Regions from separate parts of the Streptomyces sp. NPDC001668 genome, predicted to be linked through region 1. Evidence: riboswitches for the same ligand, from Rfam matches in the RefSeq annotation. Region 1 holds a riboswitch; the other holds the start of a gene.
What was found. A riboswitch is a leader RNA that binds a small molecule or an ion and turns the genes downstream of it on or off. The one in region 1 is predicted to bind S-adenosylmethionine.

Region 1 (11,413 bases):
GATCGCGGGCATCGCCCTGCGGGACCGGCTCGGAACCCTGCTCGACCTGCGACTCCCGTCGACCACGACCTTCGAGCACTCGACCACGGCCCGGCTCGCCGCCCACCTCGCCGCACTCCTCGAGCCTTCCGCGGAACCGCAACCGGACGCGAGCGAGGCCGGGACGACCGCCGCACCCACGGCCGACCCCCTGGACAGCATCACCGCCCTCTACCACCAGGCGTACGCCGTCGGCCGCACCGGATCCGTCGGCATGGACCTCATCCAGGCCGCCGGTTGGCTGCGGCCCTCCTTCAGCGCCGAGGAAGCCCCCGACCACGCGCTGCCCACCGTCCGCATGGCCACCGGCGACGGCAGCCGGACCATGCTGGTGTGCCTGCCCGCGATCACCGCGACCGCCGGCCCGATCCAGTACGGCATGATGGCGCAGCACTTCGAGGGCAAGCGGGACGTCGTCTCCCTGGTCAACCCCGGATACGGCGAAGGGGAACTGGTCGCGGACACCTTCGCCGCCCTCGTCGAGACCCACCTCGCGAAGCTGCGCGAGACCGTCGGTGACGCGCCGTTCGTGCTGCTGGGCCACTCCATGGGCGGGCTGATCGCCCATGCCCTGGCGATGCGGGCCGAACAGGAGGGGCTCGGGCCGGACGCGGTCGTGCTGCTCGACACCTTCCAGGCCACCCACCAGTTCTCCGAGAAGACCACCATCGCGATGAACGAGGGCCTGGACTCCCGTGAACGGCTCCTCGGTCCGCTCGCCCTGAACGGGGTGAAACTGACCGCGATGGGCCGCTACAACGCCCTGTTCATGCGGGAGTGCCGACTCGGCCCGATCCAGGCCCCGACGCTCTTCCTGAGCGCCGCCGACCCCATGCCCCACCAGGACGAGGGCTTCGAGGACGAGGGCTGGCGAGCGACCTGGCCCTTCCCGCACACCGCGCGGGCCACCCCCGGTGACCATTTCACGATCATGGAGCACAACCTGCCGCTGACCACCGCCGCCATCGAGGACTGGCTGGCCGAACGCGGCCTGTGACCCGCGCCCGGCCCACTCCCGCCCCGCCGCGAAAGGACACGCCCCCCATGACCACGCCCGCCTTCGAGAAGCTGGCCCCGCCCGGCACCGACCCCGTCGCCGACCCGTACGCGGTCTACGCCCTCCTGCGCGAGAAGGGCCCGGTGCACCGCGTGCCCACCCACGACGCCGGCGAGGTCTGGGTGGTCGTGGGCCACGAGGAGGCCCGGACCGCCCTGACCGACCCGCGGCTGCGCAACGACATCCGGCACTCGGCCGGCTGGCAGGACGACGGCGGTCACGCCATCGGCCTGAACATGCTCCAGCTCGATCCCCCGGACCACACCCGGCTACGGCGCCTGGTGGCCCGGGAGTTCACCGCTCGCCGGATCGAGGCCCTGCGCCCCCGCATCCGGCGCATCGCCGACGAACTCCTCGACACCGTGCTGCCGCTCGGCCGCGCCGACCTCGTCGAGGCCTTCGCGAAACCCCTGCCCATGGCCGTCATCTGCGAACTTCTCGGCGTCCCGGACACCGACCGGGAGCGGTTCGGCGCATGGTCCGGGGAACTCGTCTTCCCCAGCAGCGCCGAGGCCGCCGGCGCGGCCGCCCAGGCCATGGCCGGCTACCTGGCCGACCTGATCGAGGCCAAGCGCCGCACGGACGACGGCCGCCTGCTCGCCGCCCTGGTACGCACCATGGACGAGGACGGCGACCGGCTCTCCCCGCAGGAGATGCTCGGCATGGCCTTCCTGCTGCTCGTCGCGGGCCACGAGACCACCGTCAACCTGATCGCCAACGGCACCTGGGCCCTGCTCAGGCACCCCGGACAACTCGCCGCCCTGCGCGCCGACTTCACGCTCCTCGACAGCGCCGTGGAGGAGATGCTCCGCTACGAAGGCCCCTCCCAGTCCACGGCCCACCGCTTCGCCGCCGAGGACGTGGAGATCGCGGGCCAGGTGATCCCCGCGGGCGACCCCGTGCTCGTCCTCCTCGGCGCGGGCAGCCGGGACCCCGAGCGCTTCGCGGACCCCACCCGCTTCGACATCGGCCGCGACGCCCGCGGCCACCTCGGCTTCGGCCACGGCGTCCACCACTGCCTGGGCGCCCCGCTCGCCCGCCTGGAGACCACCGTCGCCCTGCACGCCCTCCTGGAGCGCTGCCCGGACCTCACCCTCGACAGCGATCCGGACGCCGTCGCCTGGCGGCCCAGCATGATGCGCGGAGTCCTCCGACTGCCGGTGAGGTGGACCCCATGAGCGAACCGGGCACACCCGGGACCCCGCTGTTCGACCTCTCGGACCCCGGGTACACGGACAGTCCGTACGACACCTACCGCGTGGCCCGCGACAGCGCACCGGTCTGCCCGCTGAGCCCGGACGGCCCCTGGGTCGTCACGGGCCGCGCGGAGACGACCGAGGTGCTCGACGACCCGCTCCGCTTCACCAGCCGGGACAACACCCGTGGCGGCCACGAGTTCACCGCCGCCTGCCGCGAACTCCTGGCCGACTCCGTGTACTACCGCGTCCCGCCCTTCCACGCGGACCCGCCCGGGCACGGCAGGTTCCGCGCCCTGGTGGACGAGGCGTTCACCCCGGCGGCCCTGCGCCCCCGTGAACCGGCGGTCCGCGCCCTCGCCGAGACGCTCGTCCAGGACATGCGGGACGCACGGGAGGACGGCGGGGCCGATCTGTTCGCCCGCTTCGCCTACCCGCTGTCCCTCGCGGTGATCGGGGACCTCATCGGCGTACCGCCGGCTGACCGCACCACCGTCAAGGCGTGGAACGACGACTGGCTGCTCATGCAGGTCCTCCCGCTGCCCGAGGCGGACCAACTGCGCTGCGCGAAGAGTGTGCTGGAGTTCGAGGCCTATGTCCGGGCCCTGTGGGAGGAGCGGCGGCGGCATCCGGCCGACGACCTGCTCAGCTCCCTCGCCGCCGCGGGCCGGCCGGCCGACGACTGCGTGGCCGCCGTCCTCACCCTGCTCCCGTCCGCTCACGAGACCACGAGCCACCTGATCACCAACACCGTCCACCGGCTGCTGGCGGACCGGGAGCAATGGCAGGCGGTCGTCGCCGACCCCCGTCTGATCCCGGCCGCGGTGGAGGAAGGGCTCCGGCACAGCACGTCGCTCCAGGGCGTGTCCCGCACGGCCACGCGGGACACGGCGGTCGGCGGCGTACGCATCCCGGCCGGGGCGAAGGTGCAGGTGATGGTCGCCGCGCCGGGCCGGGACACCGTAGCCGCCGACCCCGACCCGGAGAGCTTCCGCCTCGACCGCCGCGGCCCGGCGCGCCACCTGGCGTTCGGCCACGGCCCGCACACCTGCCCGGGCGCGCACCTGGCCCGGCTGCAGAGCCGTATCGCCCTGGAGACCCTGACCGCCGTCCTTCCCGGCCTGGACCTGGCTCCCGGCTTCGAGCCGCGCCGCATCCCCGGCGGACTCGTCCTCCACGGCCTCATGGCCCTCCCCGTCACCTGGCGTCCCTGACATGCCCGACTCCCGAGTCACCAGTGAGGTAGAAGCGGTGTCCGTGCCCCACCCCGAGGACCTGTCCGCCCACGGCCAGGGCTTCGTCGACAACCCCTACCCCGTCTACGAGCGCATGCGGGCCCAGGGCCCGGTGCACCGGGTGCGGACGGCCGCTTCCGGCGAGTTCTGGCTGGTCGTGGGGCACGCGGAGGCCCGCGCCGCCCTCGCCGACCCGCGGCTGTCCAACGACATCCGGCACTCGGCCGCCTGGCAGGACGACGGTGGCAACTCCATCGGCCTGAACATGGTGCAGACGGATCCGCCGGACCACACCCGGCTGCGCCGGCTCGTCGCCAAGGACTTCACGACCGGCAGGATCGAGGCCCTGCGCCCCCGCGTCCAGCGGATCGCCGACGAACTCGTCGACGCCATGCTGCCGCTCGGCCGAGCCGATCTGGTCGAGGCGTTCGCGCTGCCGCTGCCCCTGGCGGTGATCTGCGAACTGCTCGGTGTCCCCGAGACCGACCGCAAGGCGTTCCACCACTGGTACCTGGAGAGCACCGACTTCACCCGCCCCGGGGCGGCGGCCGCCGCCGCCCAGGCGATGACGGGCTACCTGGCCGACCTGATCGCCGCGAAACGCCAGGAGCCGGGCCCGGACCTGCTGAGCGCCCTGGCCGGCACCGCACCGGACGACGAGGACCGGCTCTCACCGCAGGAGATGCTGGGCATGGCCTTCCTCCTCCTGGTCGCCGGGTACGAGACGGCCGCCAACCTCCTCTCCAGCGGCACTCTCGCCCTGCTCCGGCACCCCGACCAGCTGGCGGCCCTGCGCGCCGACTGGTCGCTGCTGGAGAACGCGGTCGAGGAGATGCTCCGTTACGAGGGCCCGGTGGAGACCACCGCGTTCCGCTACACGAAGGAGCCGCTGGAGATCGGCGGAACCCGCATCGACCGCGGCGAGTCGGTGGCCGTGGTGCTGGCGGCGGCCTCGCGCGACCCCCGGCGTTTCGCCGCACCCGACGGCTTCGACATCCGCCGCGACGCCCGTGGCCACATGGCGTTCGGCTACGGCATCCACCACTGCCTGGGCGCCCCGCTGGCCCGGATGCAGGGCGCGATCGCCTTCCGCACGCTGCTGGAACGCTGCCCCGGCCTCGCCCTGGACACCGACCCGACCGCCCTCGCCTGGCGCCCGAGCCTGATGCTGCGCGGACTGCACCGGCTCCCGGTCGTCCTCGGCTGACGCGGCGCCGTCCGATGTGCGGACAGCGGCCTTCGGCCAGGGTCCGGCCTGGATAGGGTGGGTCACGTTCTCCGACGAGGACTCCACTCTCGTACGACACCCAGGAGCGGCCCCATGAGCGCTGTGACCCCCGCTGGAGGCGACACCGCGGCGGGCCGTTCCTGGCCCGAGGTGCTGAACGCCCTGCTGTACGGCCGCGACCAGAGCGCCGACGCGACGGCGTGGGCGATGGACCGGATCATGCAGGGTGAGGCGACCGACGCGCAGATCGCCGGTTTCGTGGTCGCCCTCAGGGCCAAGGGCGAGACGGTCGAGGAGATCAACGGGCTGGTGCGGACGATGTACGCGCACGCCAATGTGATCGAGGTGCCCGGGCGGACCGTGGACATCGTCGGCACCGGCGGCGACGGCGCCAAGACGGTCAACATCTCCACCATGTCAGCGATCGTCGTGGCCGGAGCCGGCGCCACGGTCGTCAAGCACGGCAACCGGGCGGCGTCCTCCGCGTCCGGCGCCTCCGACGTCCTGGAGAAGCTCGGCGTCAACCTGGAGCTGACCCCGCAGCGGGTGGCCGAGGTGGCGGAGGAGGCCGGGATCACCTTCTGCTTCGCGATCAAGTTCCATCCGGCGCTGCGTCACGCGGGCGCCGCGCGCGGCCAGTTGGGCATCCGCACGGTGTTCAACATCCTCGGCCCGCTGACCAACCCGGCCCGGGTGCGGTCCCAGGCGGTCGGCGTCGCGGACCCGCGCATGGCACCGGTCGTCGCGGGCGTCTTCGCCGAGCGCGGCAACTCCGCCCTGGTCTTCCGCGGCGACGACGGCCTGGACGAGCTGACGACCACGTCGACCTCGCACGTCTGGATCGTCCGCGACGGCAAGGTCACCGAGGAGAGCTTCGACCCCCGGGACGTCGGCATCGACCTGGTCCCCGTGGAGGCCCTGCGCGGCGGTGACCCGGCGTACAACGCGGAGGTCGCGAGGAAGCTCCTGGACGGCGAGAGGGGCCCGGTCCGCGACGCCGTACTCCTGAACTCGGCGGCCGCGCTGGTGGCCCTCGACCCGGGTACCGGGACGCTGGCCGAGCAGCTGCGGGCCGGGATGGACAAGGCCGCGGAGTCCATCGACTCCGGCTCGGCGAAGCGGACGCTGGAGCGCTGGGTGGCCGCGAGCAACGCGTAGGCGGGCGACGCGCGGCGTCCACCAGGGTGTCGTCCCGCGATCCGGACACGGGTTGCGGGACGACGATCATTTCGCGTACGTTCTTTGACCAGGTCATGAGTGACAGTCATGAGGCCCCGGCCGACTGTCCGGCAACCCTCCGTCCGTGGCGGGGTGCCCCGGGTGAAGACCAGGCCGTAGGCAGTGAGGTCTACGGCAAGCGCGGGCCCCTCTCGAAACCAGGGGTCCTGGTCGTCGAGGGAGTCTTCCGTGAGCAAGCGAATGCGATAGGGCCGCCGAGCCCCGCCTCCGCGCACCCATTTCACCTTCACCTCTCTCTTTTCACGGGAGTCCCCATGTCTGTCCTCACCGCTGCCTCCGCCCGGACCATTTGTGCCCAGCTGCCCGTTCTGGGCCGGTATGTCACCGTCCCGCTCGTCACCGGCGGCGAGGTCACCTACGCGGCCCTCGACTACGCGGCCAGCGCCCCGGCCCTCCAGCGCGTCTGGGACGACGTGGCGGCCTACGCGCCCTACTACGGCAGCGTCCACCGCGGCGCCGGCTACCTCTCCCAGCTGTCGACCGACCTGTTCGAGAACGCCCGTAAGACCGTCACCGAGTTCCTCGACTGCCGCGACGACGACCAGCTGGTCTTCACCCGGTCGACCACCGACTCGCTCAACCTCCTCGCCGCCGCCCTCCCCGCCGGCTGCCAGGTCTTCGTCTTCGAGACCGAGCACCACGCGAGCCTGCTGCCCTGGCAGGACGCCCGGGTCACCTACCTCGACGCCCCGCGCAGCCCGCGCCAGGCCGTGGAGACCCTGGAGAAGGCCCTCGCCGACCGCGACTCCCGGGGCCCGGCCCTGGTCTGCGTCACCGGCGCCTCCAACGTCACCGGTGAGCTGTGGCCGGTCCGCGAGCTGGCCGCCGCCGCCCACGCGCACGGCGCCCGGATCGTCCTCGACGCCGCCCAGCTCGCCCCGCACCACCCGGTCAGCGTCCGCGACCTCGACGTCGACTGGGTCGCCTTCTCCGGCCACAAGCTCTACGCCCCCTTCGGCTCCGGAGTCCTCGCAGGGCGTGCCGACTGGCTCCAGGCCGCCGACCCCTACCTCGCGGGCGGCGGCGCCAGCCGCAAGGTCACCCGGCGCGAGGACGGGGGAGTGGACGTGGAGTGGCACGACAGCGCCGCACGGCACGAGGCGGGCTCGCCCAACGTCATCGGCGCCTACTCCATCGCCTCCGCCTGCAAGGCGCTGACCGAGGCCGGCTTCGACACCCTCGTGGCCCGCGAGCAGCACCTGATCGAGAAGGTCCGCCAGGGCCTCGCCGAGGTCCCCGAGGTCCGCGTCCTGTCCCTCTTCGGCGACGACGCCCCCCGGGTCGGCGTGATCTCCTTCGTCGTCGAGGGCTGGAACAGCTCCCACTTCGCCGCCGCGCTCTCCGCCGAGTACGGCATCGGCGTGCGCGACGGCCTCTTCTGCGCCCACCCCCTCGTGCGCACCCTCCTCGGCGGCGACCCGCAGTCCCAGGGCGAGTGCGGTGCCCCCGAGGCCGCGCCCGGCGAGAAGTCCCTCAACGCGATCCGGGTGAGCTTCGGCGCGGGCACCCCGGACGAGCACGTGGAGCGGTTCGTGAACGCCGTGAAGGAACTGGTCGCCGACGGTGCGAAGTGGACGTACCGCACGGAGGACGGCCGCTGCGTCCCGGCCGTCTGACGTACCGACGTCGTCAGACGGTTCATGCCCCTCCAAGGGCCGGCAGCCTCACATCAGCTGTCGAGGCCGATCGCGAACGCGGCCTCCAGGTCGTGCTGGGAGTAGGTGCGGAAGGCGACGTGGGTGTCCGTCGCCTCGACGCCCGGGATCTTGCTGATGCTGCCGGGGATGACCTCGGCGAGGTCCTCGTGCCGCTTGACCCGGACCATGGCGATCAGGTCGTACGTGCCCGTCACGGAGAAGACCTCGCTCACGGACTCCAGCGCGGCGATCCGCTCCGCGATCTCGGGGATCCGGTCCACGCTGGTCTTGATGAGGACGATCGCGGTGATCACGGCTGGTTCTCTCCCTCGGGGGCGGTCGCTGGGGCGGCCCTCACTCTAGTCGTACGGCCGAAACGCACCCAGGCGAATGCCAGGCCGAGCCCGAAGCCCACCAGGTGGGCCAGATAGGCCACCCCGGGGCCGTCGGAGGCCCGGCCCGCCGCGAGCCATTGCAGTGCCGCCCAGAAGGGCAGCACGACCCAGGCGGGGAAGCGCAGCGGCAGGAAGAAGAGGAACGGCAGGAGACTGGTCACCCGGGCCCCGGGGAACAGGAACAGAAACGCGCCGAGGACCGCCGAGATCGCCCCGGAGGCACCGACCAGGGACTGCTCGGAGCCGGCGTTGGCGGCCGCGTAGCCCAGCAGGGCGAGGTAGCCGCAGCCGACGTAGAAGAGGAGGAACTGCAGCCGGCCCATCCGTTCCTCGGTCATCACGCCGAACACATAGAGGAAGAGCATGTTGCCCAGCAGGTGCACCCAGCTGCCGTGCACGAACAGCGCGGTGGCCGGGGTGAGCGCGGCACCGGGCGCGTCCTCGAAGAGCTCGGCGGGGACCACGCCCCAGCGGTGGAAGTAGGCCCGCTGGGCGGCCAGGACGGCGTTCCCGGAGCCGTAGGCCGGATCCAGGCCCGAGGCGGGGCCGATCACGAAGACCAGACAGCACAGGGCGATCAGGCCGTAGGTGACCGGAGCCGGCCCCCGCAGCGCCCTGCCTGCTCCACCGACCGTCACCCTCCAGTTGCGGATCATGAACACAGAGCATGACGTAACGGGGCGCAACGGAACAGACCGCCTCGCCGCTGTGGACGCCCGAGCGGCGAGTACCCGCCAGGCCGTAGGGTTACGAGCCACACGCACCGGGACGCCGGTGTGTCACTGACAATGGCTAGCAGGAAAGAGCACAGTCACGATGACGGTTCCCCTCCCGACTGCCTCGACGCGGTGGCGCTGCACCCTCTGCGGCAACCTCACGCGCTTCGATGTGACCCGCTCGTCGAAGGTGGTCGAGTACGTCCACCTCGACCTCGCGGGTGAGCCGAACGTCGAGGAGCGCGAGGTGGTCAGTGAGACCATCGAGTCGGTGCGGTGCCGCTGGTGCAACGCGGTGGATCAGGTGGAACTCGTGGACAGGCCGGGCGCCGGCTCCTGACAGGGCCGGCCCCGCACGGCGATGGGGTGTGACGGATGGTGGAGACACAAGGCGGGGGGCCGGGCGACGGCGCCGCCGAGGTGCTCGACCGTCCGCTGCCCGACGGTGTGCGGCGCCGGGTCGTGCACATCGTCTCGGAGGGCTTCGGCGGGCTGACCGTCGGTGAACTGCCCGCACAGCTGAGGCAGTACGCGCGCTTCGCGCCGAACCGGCGGGCCAAGTTCGCCGGCAACGCGATGGCGGCCGCGCTGGAGACGGATCCGCTGTTCCGCCAGCGCATCGGGGAGAAGTTCAGAGAGGCCCAGCCGGAACTCTGCGGCGCCCTCGACTCCGGTGCCCCGCCCCCGGCCGCGGACCCGCTCGACGTGGCGGCCGCGGCCTATGTGCTGCGTCCCACCGGCTGGGTCAAGCTGGTCACCGCGGCCGGCGAGGAGGCCCTGCGGGCGGACGCCGAGCGGGCCGACGAGGAGAGCCGCGCCGAGCTGGAGCGGCTGCGCGAGGAGCTCGCGGCCGCCCGCGACCAGACGCGCGCCGAGACCGAGCGGCTGCGCACCGACCTGGAGTCCGCCAAGAAGGAAGCCGAATCGCTTCACCGCAAGCTGCGCGCGGCACTCAGTGACGTCAAGCGCGGTGAGGCGGCCCTGCGCAAGCTCCAGGCCGAGATGGAGACCGTACGCACCGAGGGCCAGACCCAGGTGTCCGCCGCCGAGAGCGAGTCCCGGCGCCTGAAGGCGCGCCTCGGGGAGGCGGAGGCCGCCCTGGAGGCCACGCGCAGAGCGGCACGGGAGGGGCGCAGTGTCGAGGACATGCGCGTGCGTCTGCTTCTGGACACCGTTCTGGACGCGGCCCAGGGGCTGCGCCGGGAACTGGCGTTGCCGCCGGTCTCCGTCCGGCCCGCCGAGACCGTGGACGCGGTCGAACCGGGACGGATGACCCCGAAGGACATCGCCGCGCGGGCGCTGTCCGACAACGACCCGGCGATCCTGGACCAGCTGCTCGCCCTGCCCCAGGCGCACCTGGTGGTCGACGGCTACAACGTCACCAAGACCGGCTATCCCCAGATGCCGCTGGAGAAGCAGCGCCTCCGGCTCCTCGGCCAGCTCTCGCAGCTCGCCGCGCAGACCGGGGCCGAGGTGACCTGCGTCTTCGACGGGGCCGAGCTGGCCGCGCCGGTGCTGCTCGCGCCGCCGCGCGGGGTGCGGGTGCTGTTCTCCAAGGCGGGCGTCACCGCCGACGAGCTGATCCGCCAGCTGGTGCGCGCCGAGCCGCCCGGACGGCCGGTGATCGTCGCCTCGACCGACCGCGAGGTCGCCGACGGCATCGCCAAGGCGGGGGCGCGGCCGGTGGCTTCCGCGGTGCTTCTGAAGCGGCTGTCCTAAATCTCGAAGTTAGGGGTTTAGCGCCCGAATTGGGCGTATCGTCACGCAACGTAGTGTCAAGGCCGCCTCACTGCACGTGAGTTATGTGCAAAGAATGCAGGGCGTGACGAGATTTTGCTCCTGAGGATTTGAATGATCACGGGAAGGTCACTAGGGTCTGCTCTCGAACCTCCGAGCGGGTGATCACTCAAAAGAAGGAGTTCACCTCCGTGGCGTCCCACCGTCGACCCAAGCAGCCGAGCCGTACGCGCGTGACCGTGCTCACGACCGCAGCCGCTGCCGCCGTGGCCCTCAGTGCCAATGCCGCCAACGCCGCGCCGAGCGAGAAGCCGAGCAAGGACGAGGTCAAGGCGAAGGTCGACGCCCTGTACGAGCAGGCCGAGCAGGCCACCGAGAAGCTCAACGGCGCCAAGGAGAAGCAGGAGAAGCTCCAGAAGGAGATCTCCACCATCCAGGACAACGTGGCCCGCGGCCAGGACGACCTGAACGAACTGCGGGACTCCATAGGCCTCGCGGCCGCCGCGCAGTACCGCATCGGGACCATCGACTCCTCGCTCCAGCTCTTCCTGTCGTCGAACCCGGACGACTACCTGGACCGGGCGTCCACCGCGGACCAGCTCAGCTCCCAGCAGGTCGAGGCGCTGAAGAAGATCCAGGAGAAGCAGCGCGAGCTGGCCCAGGACCGCGCCGAGGCCTCCGAGAAGCTCAAGGACCTGGCGAGCACCCGCACCGAACTGGCCAAGCAGAAGAAGTCCGTTCAGGGCAAGCTCGCCGAGGCGCAGAAGCTCCTCAACACGCTGACCGCCGCCGAGAAGGCCGCCCTCGCCGCCGCCGACGCCCGCGCCAGCCGCTCCGCGAGCGCGCGCGTGGACCTCGGCGACGCCCCCGCCGCCTCCGCCCGGGCCGAGGCCGCCTTCCAGGCCGCCCAGACCCAGCTCGGCAAGCCGTACGT
Region 2 (11,413 bases), on a different contig from region 1:
GCCGTGTCGCCCAGGGCCGCCGGGACGATCGTCGGGAGTTTCTGGAAGGTGATCCGGTCGCGGACCGCCTCCCGCAGCGGTGTGAACAACGTTTCCCCCGCCTCGGCCAGGCCGCCACCGATGATCAGGGTGCGGGGGTCCAGGAGGGTGAGGGCGGTGACCAGGCCGCCGGCCAGGGCGTCCACCGCGTGCTGCCAGACCTCGCGGGCCTTCGGGTCCTCCGCCTCCACGGCCTTCGCGCAGTCCGCCGCGTCCGCGTCCGGGTTCCCGGTGACGGAGGCCCAGGCCTCGCTGACCGCGGCCGCGGAGGCGTACCGCTCCAGGCAGCCCCGCTGGCCGCACGGACAGGGCGTGCCGTCGGGGCGTACGACGATGTGGCCGATCTCGCCCGCGAAGCCGTGGGCGCCCGCCTCCACCTGACCGGTGATGCCGATGGCGCCCGCGATGCCGGTGCCGAGGGCGACGAAGAGGAAGCGGTCGGTGCCCCGGCCGGCTCCGATGCGGCCCTCGGCGAGGCCGCCGGTGCGGACGTCGTGGCCGAGGGCGACCGGGACGCCGCCGAGACGTTCGGCGAGCAGCGCGCGCAGCGGTACGTCCCGCCAGCCCAGGTTGGCCGCGTAGGCGGCGATGCCCCGCTCCTCGTCGACGATGCCGGGGACGGCGACACCGGCCGCGGCCGCGGGGGCGCCGAGGTGCTCGGCGCCGTACGCGCGCAGCTCGGCGGCGAAGTCGAGGATGGCGTCGACCACGGCGTCCGGTCCGCGCTCGCGGCCGGTCGCCCGGCGGGCCCGGTGCAGGAGTGCGCCGTCCGCGCCGACCAAGGCCGCCTTCATCCCGGTGCCGCCCACGTCGAGGGCGATGACATGTCTCACGGGGGACAGTGTGGCCCTTGGACCCGCAAGAGGTCTAGTCCACTCACGTGGTGTAGACCTTACTTCCGAGATATGTATGACTTTTCGAAAGTTTTCGAACGTGAGTGTGGGGCGGTTGTCGGTGCGGCGGCGTAGGACGGGAACGATCGCGGCGGTGTCCGCACTGGGTATGACGGCGGTACTGGGAGGCTGCGGGCTCGGTGGCGGGTCGGACGAGGTGACGCTGAAGCTGGTCGCCGCCGACTACGGCGACAGTTCGGCCAACAGCTCCCAGAAGTACTGGGACAAGCTCGTCAAGGAGTACGAGGCCAAGCACTCCGGCGTGCGGATCGACGTCAGCGTGTACTCGTGGACCGACGTCGACCGCAAGGTCAAGGAGCAGGTCGACGCCGGTCAGGCGCCCGACATGGCGCAGATCGGCGCGTACGCCGACTACGCGGACAAGGGGCTGCTGTACAAGGCCGACGACCTGCTCGGGATCCGGGAACAGGCCGACTTCGTCGCGCAGCTCGGCTCCGCCGGGCGGATCAACGGGATGCAGTACGGGATGCCGTTCGCCGCGTCGACCCGGCTGCTCTTCTAGAACAAGACACTCTTCGCCGACGCCGGGCTCACCCCGCCGAAGACGTGGAAGCAGCTGGCCGCGGACGCCGAGGCGCTCAAGGCGGACGGGGTGAAGTACCCGTACGCGCTGCCGCTCGGTCCCGAGGAGGCGCAGGCCGAGACCATGCAGTGGCTGCTGAGCGGGGGCGGCGGGTACGTCGACTCGACCGGGACGTACGGCATCGACTCCGACGAGAACGTGGCGACGCTGAACTGGCTCAAGGACGACCTTGTCGACAAGGGGCTGACCGGGCCGGTCGCACCGGAGAACCTGAACCGGGCCGCCGCGTTCTCGGCGTTCGCCGCGGGGGACGTCGGGATGCTCAACGGGCACCCCTCGCTGATGAAGAGCGCCGCCGCGAAGGGGGTGAAGTTCGGGATGGTGCCCATGCCCGGGACCGACGGGCAGACCCGGACGTCCATGGGCGTCGCCGACTGGATGATGGCCTTCAAGCAGAACGGGCACGCCGAGCAGGTGGGCGACTTCCTCGACTTCGTCTACAGCGAGAAGAACGTGCTCGCGTTCTCGCGCGAGTACGACCTGCTGCCGGTGACCAACTCCGCGTCCGAGGTCATGAGCCGGGCCTCCCGGGACGCCGACCTCAAGCCCTTCCTCGACGCGCTGCCCGGCGCGGAGCTGCCCCCGGTGGGCAAGACGTCCTGGGCCTCGGTCAGCGCGGCCGTGAAGAAGCGGGTCGGGTCCGCGGTGAGCCCGGACGGGAACCCTTCGGAGGTGCTGCGCGCGCTGCAGCTGACCGCGCAGAACGCGGAGTAGTCGCTGTCAGTGGCGGGCGTTACGGTTCCGGACATGGACCATGCGGAACTCGACCGCCGAGAGCGGGACATCCTCGCCCTGGAGCGCCGCGGATTCGCCGGGCCCGGCGCGAAGGAGCGAGCGATACGCGAGGAACTGGGCCTGGCCCCGGTCCGCTACTACCAACTCCTCAACGCCCTCCTGGACGACGCCCGCGCCCTCGCCCACGACCCGGTGACGGTGAACCGGCTGCGGAGGGTGCGGGAGGCGCGGCGGTCGGAGCGGTAGCGCTCGGCGGGGGCAGCGGGGCGGGGGACTGGTCCGACGGACCGGTGTCGCGGAGTTGGGTGGGGGGCAGGTCTGTCGGCTGGGGGCGGCGCGGGTGGCACGCCCGCGTGGCGGCGGTACCTCGGCCGGGGGCTCGGCCGGTCCATCGTGCCGACGCCCCCGTACCCCGTCAGGCGAGTCGTTCCGCCAGGGCTCGCAGCAGGTTCACCACGCCGGTCGGGCCGGCCACCACCAGGTCGGCCCGTTTGCGGAGCTCGGTCACCTCGTCGCTGCCGCTGCACACCAGGAGGCCGGGTGTGCCGGCGGCGCGGAGGTCGTCGACGGCGGAGAACGCGGGCAGGTCGCCCAGGTCGTCGCCGGCGAACAGAACGGACCGGGCGGAGACCTCGCGGGCGTGCTTCAGGAGGGCCACCCCCTTGTCCATGCCGGGTGGCCGCAGCTCCAGGACCAGACGGCCGGGTTCCACGATCAGGCCGTTGCGGGCGGCCAGCTCGGTGAGGGGTCCGCGGAGGGACTCGAAGGCGGACTGGGGGTCGGCGGCCCGGCGGGTGTGGACGGCCACGGCCCGGCCGCCCTTCTCCTCCAGCCACGCACCGGTCCCGGCCAGCAGCCCCGGCAGTGCGGCACGGACCGCCGCGACCCCGGGGTGCGGGGCGGGAGCCGTGACCTCGCCCGTCGCCGCGTCCCACCGCTCCGCCCCGTAGTGCCCCAGCACGGTCAGATGCTCCAGGCCCGGCACGTCGGCGAAAGCGCCGTTGCGGACCGCGACCGCCGCCGGGCGGCCGGTGATCACCGCCACGGACGCCACCTTCGGCGCGAGGGCCGCCAGCGCCGGCACCGCCTCGGGGTGGGCGAACGCCTTCTCCGGGTCCGCCACGATCGGCGCCAGCGTCCCGTCGAAGTCGAGCCCGATCACCGCGCGGTGCGGCTCCGCGAGGATCGCCCGCAGGCCCTCCTGGCCGGCGGTGGTCAGGGGAGTGGGAAGGTTCATGCTCACCTGCTCAGCGCCTTCAGCGCGTTCAGTTGCTCCAGGAACCACTGCGCCGGCGGCAGCGCCGTCGCCGCCGCGGCGAGCCGCTTGGCGCGTTCGGCGAGTTCGTGGGCCGGCAGCGTCAGGGCCTCGTGCAGGGCCGCCGCCGTCTGCTCCACGTCGTACGGGTTCACCACGATCGCGTCCTCGCCCAGCTCCTCGTACGCCCCGGCCTCCCGCGACAGCACCAGCGCGCACCCCTCGTCGGAGACCACCGGCACCTCCTTCGCGACCAGGTTCATCCCGTCCCGGATGGGGTTGACCAGCGCCACGTCGGCCAGCCGGTACGCGGCGAGGGAGCGCGCGAAGTCGTCCTTCACATGCAGCACGACCGGGGTCCAGCCAGGCGTGCCGAACGCGTCGTTGATCTCCTCCGCCACTCGCTGCACCTCGGCCGTGTAGTCCCGGTACACCGCCAGGTCCTGCCGCGACGGATACGCGAACGCCACGTGCACCACCCGCTCCCGCCACTCCGGCCGCGACTCCAGCAGCCGCCGGTAGGAGAGCAGACCCCGCACGATGTTCTTCGACAGTTCGGTGCGGTCGACCCGGACGATCGTCCTGCGGCCCTCGCCGATCTCCTCGCGCAGGGCGACGATGCGCTCCTCGACGTCGGCCTCGTGGGAGCGCGCCCGCAGGAAGTCCGCGTCCGCGCCCAGCCCGTGCACCCCGACCTCCGTCCGGCCGAGCCCGCCCGCGAACTCCGTACAGCAGGCCGTGAAGGCGTCCGCCCACCGGCGGGTGAGGAAGCCCAGCCGGTCGGCGCCGAGCATGCCCCGCAGCAGCTGGGACGCGATGTCGTCGGGGAGCATCCGGAAGTAGTCCACCGGCGCCCACGGCGTGTGCGAGAAGTGGGCGATGCGCAGGTCGGGCCGCAGTTCGCGGAGCATCCCCGGCACCAGGCACAGGTGGTAGTCCTGCACCAGGACCGCCGCCCCCTCGGCCGCCTCCTCGGCGAGCGCCTCGGCGAAGGCGCGGTTGTACGTCTCGTACGACGCCCACTGGCGCCGGAACTCCGCGTCGAAGGACGGCTCCAGCGGGGTCTGGTAGAGGAGATGGTGGACGAACCAGAGGACCGAGTTCGCGATGCCGTTGTACGCGTCCGCGTGCACGTCGGCCGGGATCGGGAGCATCCGGACGCCGTCCTCGCCGACCCCCTGCCGTACCGCCTCGCGGTCGCCGTCGGACAGCGCCGAGCACACCCACAGCGCGCCCGCCTCCGGACCGATCGCCGACAGTCCGGAGACGAGCCCGCCGCCGCCGCGCCTGGCTTGCAGCGAGCCGTTCTCCTGGACCTCGTATGAGACCGGGCCGCGGTTGGACGCGACCAGTACGTGGGCGTTGTGCGATGAAGCCATGCCTCGAAACCTAGCCCGGTGTCCAACCGCTCAAACGTTCCCGTAGCGTCTTCGGCCGCGGCCCTGGGCCGGTCTACGCCGCCCTTCGTTTCGCGTACTCCGGGATCTCCGTCATCGGCGGCCGCTCCTCCGTGTCCACGGAGTACGTACGCGGCTCGAAGCCGTCCCGGCCCCGCTCGAACTGGGTGAGGGAGGGCCGGATCATATGGCCGCGGGCCAGCCGCAGCTGGGCGGTGCGGTAGATCGCGGCGGACATCCGGCCCAGTGCCTGGCCGTCCTGGTGGCGGTGCTTGCGCACCCCGACGTCGACCTGGGCGAGCGCGTCCAGGCCCACCAGGTGCAGGGCGTCGACCAGCATCCCCAGCTCCACCCCGTAGCCGACGGGGAACGGCAGCTGTTCCAGCAGCGAGCGCCGGGCCGCGTACTCGCCGCCCAGCGGCTGCACGAAACCGGCCAGCTGCGGCCAGTGCATGTTCAGCAGCGGACGCGCCATCAGCTCGGTGACCCGGCCGCCCTGTCCGGCGGCCCCGCCCAGGGGACGGTCGTACATGCCCTTGACCAGGTCGACCCCGGGGTCGGTGAGCAGCGGTCCGACGATGCCGGAGACGAAGTCCGAGGAGAACTCCTTCAGGTCGGCGTCGATGAAGCAGACGATGTCCCCGCTGGTGACCAGCAGGGAGCGCCACAGGACCTCGCCCTTGCCGGGCACGGCGGGTATGCGCGGGATGATGTCGTCACGGTGGACGACCCGCGCACCGGCCGCCGCGGCGACCTCGGACGTGCGGTCGGTCGATCCCGAGTCGACGACGACGATCTCGTCGACGAGCGGGACCTGCTGCATGAGGTCATGACGGATCACGGCGACGATGTCACCGACCGTCTCCTCCTCGTTGAGCGCGGGCAGGACGACACTGACGGTCTGACCCGAGCTCCGCTTCGCGGCCATGATCCGATGCAGCGGGCGATCGGTCACCGACCAGGAACGGGTGGCCAGCCAGTGCTCGACTTCGTTCAGCACAGTGCGCGGCTCCTCTGCGTGAGTGATCCATCTCGCGGTTCGGACGACTCTCTCAACTGTCCTGGTCGTCGGTTACAGTCTTGAACAACGCGGATGACCATCGCATGTCCTGGGTGGCCCGCCGTTCACAACTTCATACCGCTCATCCAGAGGGGCAGAGGGATACGGCCCGATGAAGCCCCGGCAACCCTCCAGTCGGTTCTCGTAGCGATCGCTGACGATCGTCTCCGCGAGGCTCCCGATTAGGGAAGGTGCCAAATCCGTCTCACGGCGAAGTGCGTCGTGAGGAAGATGAGGAAAGGGCCTCGCCTCCATGGCTGTGCAGACTGTTGCAAGCACCACGAACTCCGTCGACCTGGGTCCCGCCGCGGCGCTGAGCTGCCGCGAGTGCGGCCACCGCGTCCCCCTCGGCCCGGTCTTCGCCTGCGAGGAGTGTTTCGGCCCGCTCGAGATCGCGTACGACTTCTCGGCCTACGACACCGAGGAGCTCCGCAAGCGGATCGAGGCGGGACCCGCGAACATCTGGCGCTACGCCCCGCTGCTGCCCGTCCCCGCGGACGTGGCGGACAAGCCCAACATCAACCCCGGCTGGACCCAGCTCGTCAAGGCCGACAACCTCGCCCGCGAGCTCGGCGTGACCGGCGGCCTGTACATCAAGGACGACTCCGGCAACCCGACGCACTCCTTCAAGGACCGGGTCGTCGCGCAGGCCCTGGAGGCCGCGCGCGCCTTCGGCTTCACCACCCTGTCCTGCTCCTCCACCGGCAACCTCGCCGGCGCCGTGGGCGCCGCCGCCGCCCGGGCCGGCTTCCGCTCCTGCGTGTTCATCCCGCACGACCTGGAGCAGGGCAAGGTCGTCATGGCCGCGATCTACGGCGGCGAGCTCGTCGGCATCGAGGGCAACTACGACGACGTGAACCGCTTCTGCTCCGAGCTGATCGGCGACCCGGCCGGCGAGGGCTGGGGCTTCGTCAACGTCAACCTGCGGCCGTACTACGCGGAGGGCTCCAAGACCCTGGCGTACGAGATCTGCGAGCAGCTGGGCTGGAAGCTTCCCGACCAGCTCGTGGTCCCGATCGCCTCCGGCTCGCAGCTCACGAAGATCGACAAGGGTCTGCAGGAGCTGATCAAGCTCGGGCTCGTCGAGGACAAGCCGTACAAGATCTTCGGCGCGCAGGCGGAGGGGTGCAGCCCGGTGTCCGTCGCCTACAAGGCGGGGCACGACGTCGTACGGCCGCAGAAGCCGAACACCATCGCCAAGTCGCTGGCGATCGGGAACCCGGCGGACGGGCCGTACGTCCTGGACATCGCGCGTCGTACCGGCGGTGCGGTGGAGGACGTCAACGACGAGCAGGTCGTGGACGCGATTCGGCTGCTCGCCCGGAGTGAGGGGATCTTCGCGGAGACCGCGGGTGGGGTGACCGTGGGTGTTACCAAGAAGCTGATCGAGAACGGTGTGCTGGACCCGACGCTCACGACCGTTGTGCTGAACACCGGGGACGGTCTGAAGACGCTTGACGCGGTGGCGGGTACGGGTCTGACGGCGACCATTCGTCCCAACCTGGATTCGTTCCGTGAGGCCGGCCTCGCGTAGTCGTTGCGTCTGCGGGCCGGTGGGGGCTGGTCGCGCAGCCCCGCGCCCCTAAAAGCCCTTACCCGACCGGAGGTCCTGAACATGAGCGTTTCCGTCCGCATCCCCACCATCCTGCGCACCTACACCGGCGGGCAGGCCGAGGTGCAGGCCGAGGGTGGGACCCTCGGCGAGGTCATCGCGGATCTGGAGAAGAACCACACGGGTATCGCGGCGCGCGTTCTCGACGACCAGGGCAAGCTGCGGCGGTTCGTGAACGTGTACGTGAACGACGACGATGTGCGGTTCGAGCAGGGGCTGGAGACGGCGACGCCCGACGGGGCCGGCGTCTCCATCATCCCGGCGGTCGCCGGCGGGTGACCGTATGACTGGTGATTACCTTCGGTAACAGTAATTACCGAGTGTTCATCTGATTGCCCTCTCCGCGAGAGAAGCGGAGGGGGCAATTCTCTATGGTTGAGCACGGTACAGTTGGGGAAGCTGCGGCTCTCTTCATGCCGCACGCATATGAGTTCTCGCTTCGCGGGCGATGAGAAGTAGCCAAAGTGTGCACGTCTTATGCGCCTTATGTGCCCTTTATGGGGCCCGACTTGCCCCGAATTCGGGCGAATTCTCGCTACATTCCGGACCCCTTCCGTCCAGAATTCTCGTCCGATTGACCTGTTGCAGACGGCAGTTGGACAGATACATTCAGCCGCGGTCGACGCGTTCCGGCGCACGCCCCCAACCATGTGGGGGGTGAGGTCTGACCCGGATCCATGAAGTGTGGGTCCGTGCAAGGGCCAGTAATAGGGGAGTTAGGCATGGCTCAGGGCACCGTCAAGTGGTTCAACGCGGAGAAGGGGTACGGCTTCATCGCGGTCGACGGTGGTGCGGATGTATTCGTCCACTACAGCGCGATTCAGATGGACGGCTACCGCACCCTTGAAGAGGGCCAGCGGGTCGAGTTCGAGATCTCGCAAGGTCAGAAGGGGCCGCAGGCGGACATGGTCCGTCTCGCGACTGGCTGAAGCACGCGCCGGGTAACAACAGCGTCGTTCTTCGTTCTTCTTCGAAGGGCTCGTACCCCATGGGGAGTCATGGGTACGGGCCCTTCGGCATGTGCATGTGCCTCCGGCGGTGGAGCGGGATGTTGTGCGGGTGCGGGTTCGTCATCTGGTGCGGGCTGGTGGGGCGGGCGTTTTGCGCAGTTCCCCGCGCCCCTGATTGCCCGACTGCAACCTCCCCGGGGGCGCGGGGAACTGCGCGCTCAGCCCCCGCCGACCGGTGGCCGCCCGACGGCCGAACCCGCCCCGGTCTTCGGCGGGCGCTTGCACTCGACCATGCCGAGTGCTAATCATTGGCGTTAGCACTCTGAAGGTGAGAGTGACAAAGATGGACCGGGTCGGTGAGGCCCGCAGACCGGGTGGGGCAAGGAACCCACGGGTCGGCGAGCCGTCCGTCGCGGGCGCGGGCGCGGTCCGAAGGAATCACCCCCAGTCCTGGAGGGACCACTTCACATGGCCAAGATCATCGCGTTCGACGAGGAGGCGCGGCGCGGCCTCGAGCGCGGCATGAACCAGCTCGCGGACGCCGTGAAGGTGACGCTCGGCCCCAAGGGCCGCAACGTCGTCCTCGAGAAGAAGTGGGGCGCCCCCACGATCACCAACGATGGTGTCTCCATCGCCAAGGAGATCGAGCTCGAGGACCCGTACGAGAAGATCGGCGCCGAGCTGGTCAAGGAAGTCGCCAAGAAGACGGACGACGTCGCCGGTGACGGTACGACCACCGCGACCGTGCTCGCCCAGGCCCTGGTCAAGGAAGGCCTGCGCAACGTAGCCGCCGGCGCCAACCCCATGGCCCTCAAGCGCGGTATCGAGAAGGCCGTCGAGGCCGTCTCCGCCGCCCTGCTCGAGCAGGCCAAGGATGTCGAGACCAAGGAGCAGATCGCCTCCACGGCCTCCATCTCCGCCGCCGACACCCAGATCGGCGAGCTCATCGCCGAGGCGATGGACAAGGTCGGCAAGGAAGGCGTCATCACCGTCGAGGAGTCCCAGACCTTCGGTCTGGAGCTGGAGCTCACCGAGGGTATGCGCTTCGACAAGGGCTACATCTCGGCGTACTTCGCCACCGACATGGAGCGTATGGAGGCGTCGCTCGACGACCCGTACATCCTGATCGCCAACTCCAAGATCGGCTCCGTCAAGGACCTGCTCCCGCTCCTGGAGAAGGTCATGCAGTCGGGCAAGCCGCTGCTGATCATCGCCGAGGACGTCGAGGGCGAGGCCCTGTCGACCCTGGTCGTCAACAAGATCCGCGGCACCTTCAAGTCGGTCGCCGTCAAGGCCCCGGGCTTCGGTGACCGCCGCAAGGCCATGCTCGGCGACATCGCCATCCTCACGGGCGGCGAGGTCATCTCCGAGGAGGTCGGCCTCAAGCTGGAGAACGCGACCCTGGACCTCCTGGGCCGCGCCCGCAAGGTCGTCATCACCAAGGACGAGACCACCATCGTCGACGGTGCCGGTTCCTCGGACCAGGTCAACGGCCGCGTCAACCAGATCCGCGCCGAGATCGAGAACAGCGACTCGGACTACGACCGCGAGAAGCTCCAGGAGCGCCTGGCGAAGCTCGCCGGTGGCGTCGCCGTCATCAAGGCCGGTGCCGCGACCGAGGTCGAGCTCAAGGAGCGCAAGCACCGCATCGAGGACGCCGTGCGCAACGCCAAGGCGGCCGTCGAGGAGGGCATCGTCGCCGGTGGTGGCGTGGCGCTCCTGCAGGCCTCCAGCGTCTTCGAGAAGCTGGACCTCTCGGGTGACGAGCAGACCGGTGCCAACGCCGTGAAGCTCGCGCTGGAGGCCCCGCTCAAGCAGATCGCCGTCAACGGTGGTCTCGAGGGTGGCGTCATCGTCGAGAAGGTGCGCAACCTGCCCGTCGGCCACGGCCTGAACGCCGCGACCGGTGAGTACGTCGACATGATCGCCGAGGGCATCATCGACCCGGCGAAGGTGACCCGCTCTGCCCTGCAGAACGCCGCCTCCATCGCCGCGCTCTTCCTCACCACCGAGGCCGTCATCGCCGACAAGCCGGAGAAGGCCGCCGCGCCCGCCGGTGGCGGTATGCCGGGCGGTGACATGGACTTCTGATCGACTCCGGGCCGCGAGGCCTGACGGATGATCATGTCCTCGCCGGGGGCGGCCCTTCCTGGGAACAGGGGGTGGCCGCCCCCGGTCTTTTCTTGCGCTATAGTTGATCACGAGCCGCCCGACGTGAACTCCCGTCGGCCGACTACGCGTTGGTGGTCCAAGGAAAGACGCCCCGCTTCCTGCGGGGAAATGCAGGTGCAAGGCCTGCCCGGCGCTCGAGCGAAGCCCGTCTCACGGTTGTGGGGCGGGCTTCTTCCATGCGTGGCCGGAGTCACAGCCCGTCCGGAAATCCTGAGGCGGGCGAGGTGGTTGGTACCAGGGGAACTATCCATGCGCATGCACATACCGAGGAGTACCCCCACGTGACTGCCCCCGCAGCCTCACCCGCCGCCTCCCGCGCCGCCGAGATCCTCTCCCGCCCGGCCCACATCAACGGCCTGACCGTGCCGAACCGCATCGCGATGGCGCCCATGACCCGCATGTTCTCCCCGGGCGGCGTCCCCGGTGAGAACGTGGCGTCGTACTACTCACGCCGCGCGGCCGCCGGAGTCGGTCTGATCGTCACCGAGGGCACCTACGTCGGCCACGAGTCGGCCGGGAACAGCGACAACGTCCCTCGGTTCCACGGCGAGGAGCAGCTGGCGGGCTGGGCGAAGGTCGCCGAGCAGGTGCACGCGGCGGGCGGCACCATCGTCCCGCAGCTGTGGCACATCGGCATGGTCCGCAACCAGGGCGAGGCGCCCTACGCCGACGCCCCCGCCGTCGGCCCCTCCGGCA

Region 2: it holds a riboswitch for S-adenosylmethionine, as region 1 does, so the genes downstream of both, thrC (threonine synthase) here and ACFYZ8_RS31675 (aminotransferase class V-fold PLP-dependent enzyme) in region 1, are expected to answer to the same signal.

Annotation. Positions count from the first base shown of each region.
Region 1 covers NZ_JBIAUQ010000012.1:272,137-283,549, reverse strand. Annotated here, with positions in the region: gene ACFYZ8_RS31700 (alpha/beta fold hydrolase) at 1-1,036, shown strand, start outside; gene ACFYZ8_RS31695 (cytochrome P450) at 1,084-2,274, shown strand; gene ACFYZ8_RS31690 (cytochrome P450) at 2,271-3,506, shown strand; gene ACFYZ8_RS31685 (cytochrome P450) at 3,508-4,734, shown strand; gene trpD (anthranilate phosphoribosyltransferase) at 4,849-5,913, shown strand; SAM riboswitch class IV at 6,005-6,121, shown strand; gene ACFYZ8_RS31675 (aminotransferase class V-fold PLP-dependent enzyme) at 6,249-7,610, shown strand; gene ACFYZ8_RS31670 (Lrp/AsnC family transcriptional regulator) at 7,664-7,945, opposite strand; gene ACFYZ8_RS31665 (rhomboid family intramembrane serine protease) at 7,942-8,682, opposite strand; gene ACFYZ8_RS31660 (hypothetical protein) at 8,843-9,082, shown strand; gene ACFYZ8_RS31655 (NYN domain-containing protein) at 9,118-10,461, shown strand; gene ACFYZ8_RS31650 (NlpC/P60 family protein) at 10,671-11,413, shown strand, end outside.
Region 2 covers NZ_JBIAUQ010000017.1:51,264-62,676, reverse strand. Annotated here, with positions in the region: gene ACFYZ8_RS37085 (ROK family protein) at 1-872, opposite strand, end outside; partial or broken gene ACFYZ8_RS37080 (ABC transporter substrate-binding protein) at 1,042-2,250, shown strand; gene ACFYZ8_RS37075 (DUF3263 domain-containing protein) at 2,284-2,517, shown strand; gene otsB (trehalose-phosphatase) at 2,687-3,508, opposite strand; gene ACFYZ8_RS37065 (trehalose-6-phosphate synthase) at 3,511-4,905, opposite strand; gene ACFYZ8_RS37060 (glucosyl-3-phosphoglycerate synthase) at 4,979-5,923, opposite strand; SAM riboswitch class I at 6,063-6,221, shown strand; gene thrC (threonine synthase) at 6,237-7,517, shown strand; gene ACFYZ8_RS37050 (MoaD/ThiS family protein) at 7,599-7,874, shown strand; gene ACFYZ8_RS37045 (cold-shock protein) at 8,318-8,524, shown strand; gene groL (chaperonin GroEL) at 9,014-10,636, shown strand; gene ACFYZ8_RS37035 (NADH:flavin oxidoreductase) at 10,999-11,413, shown strand, end outside.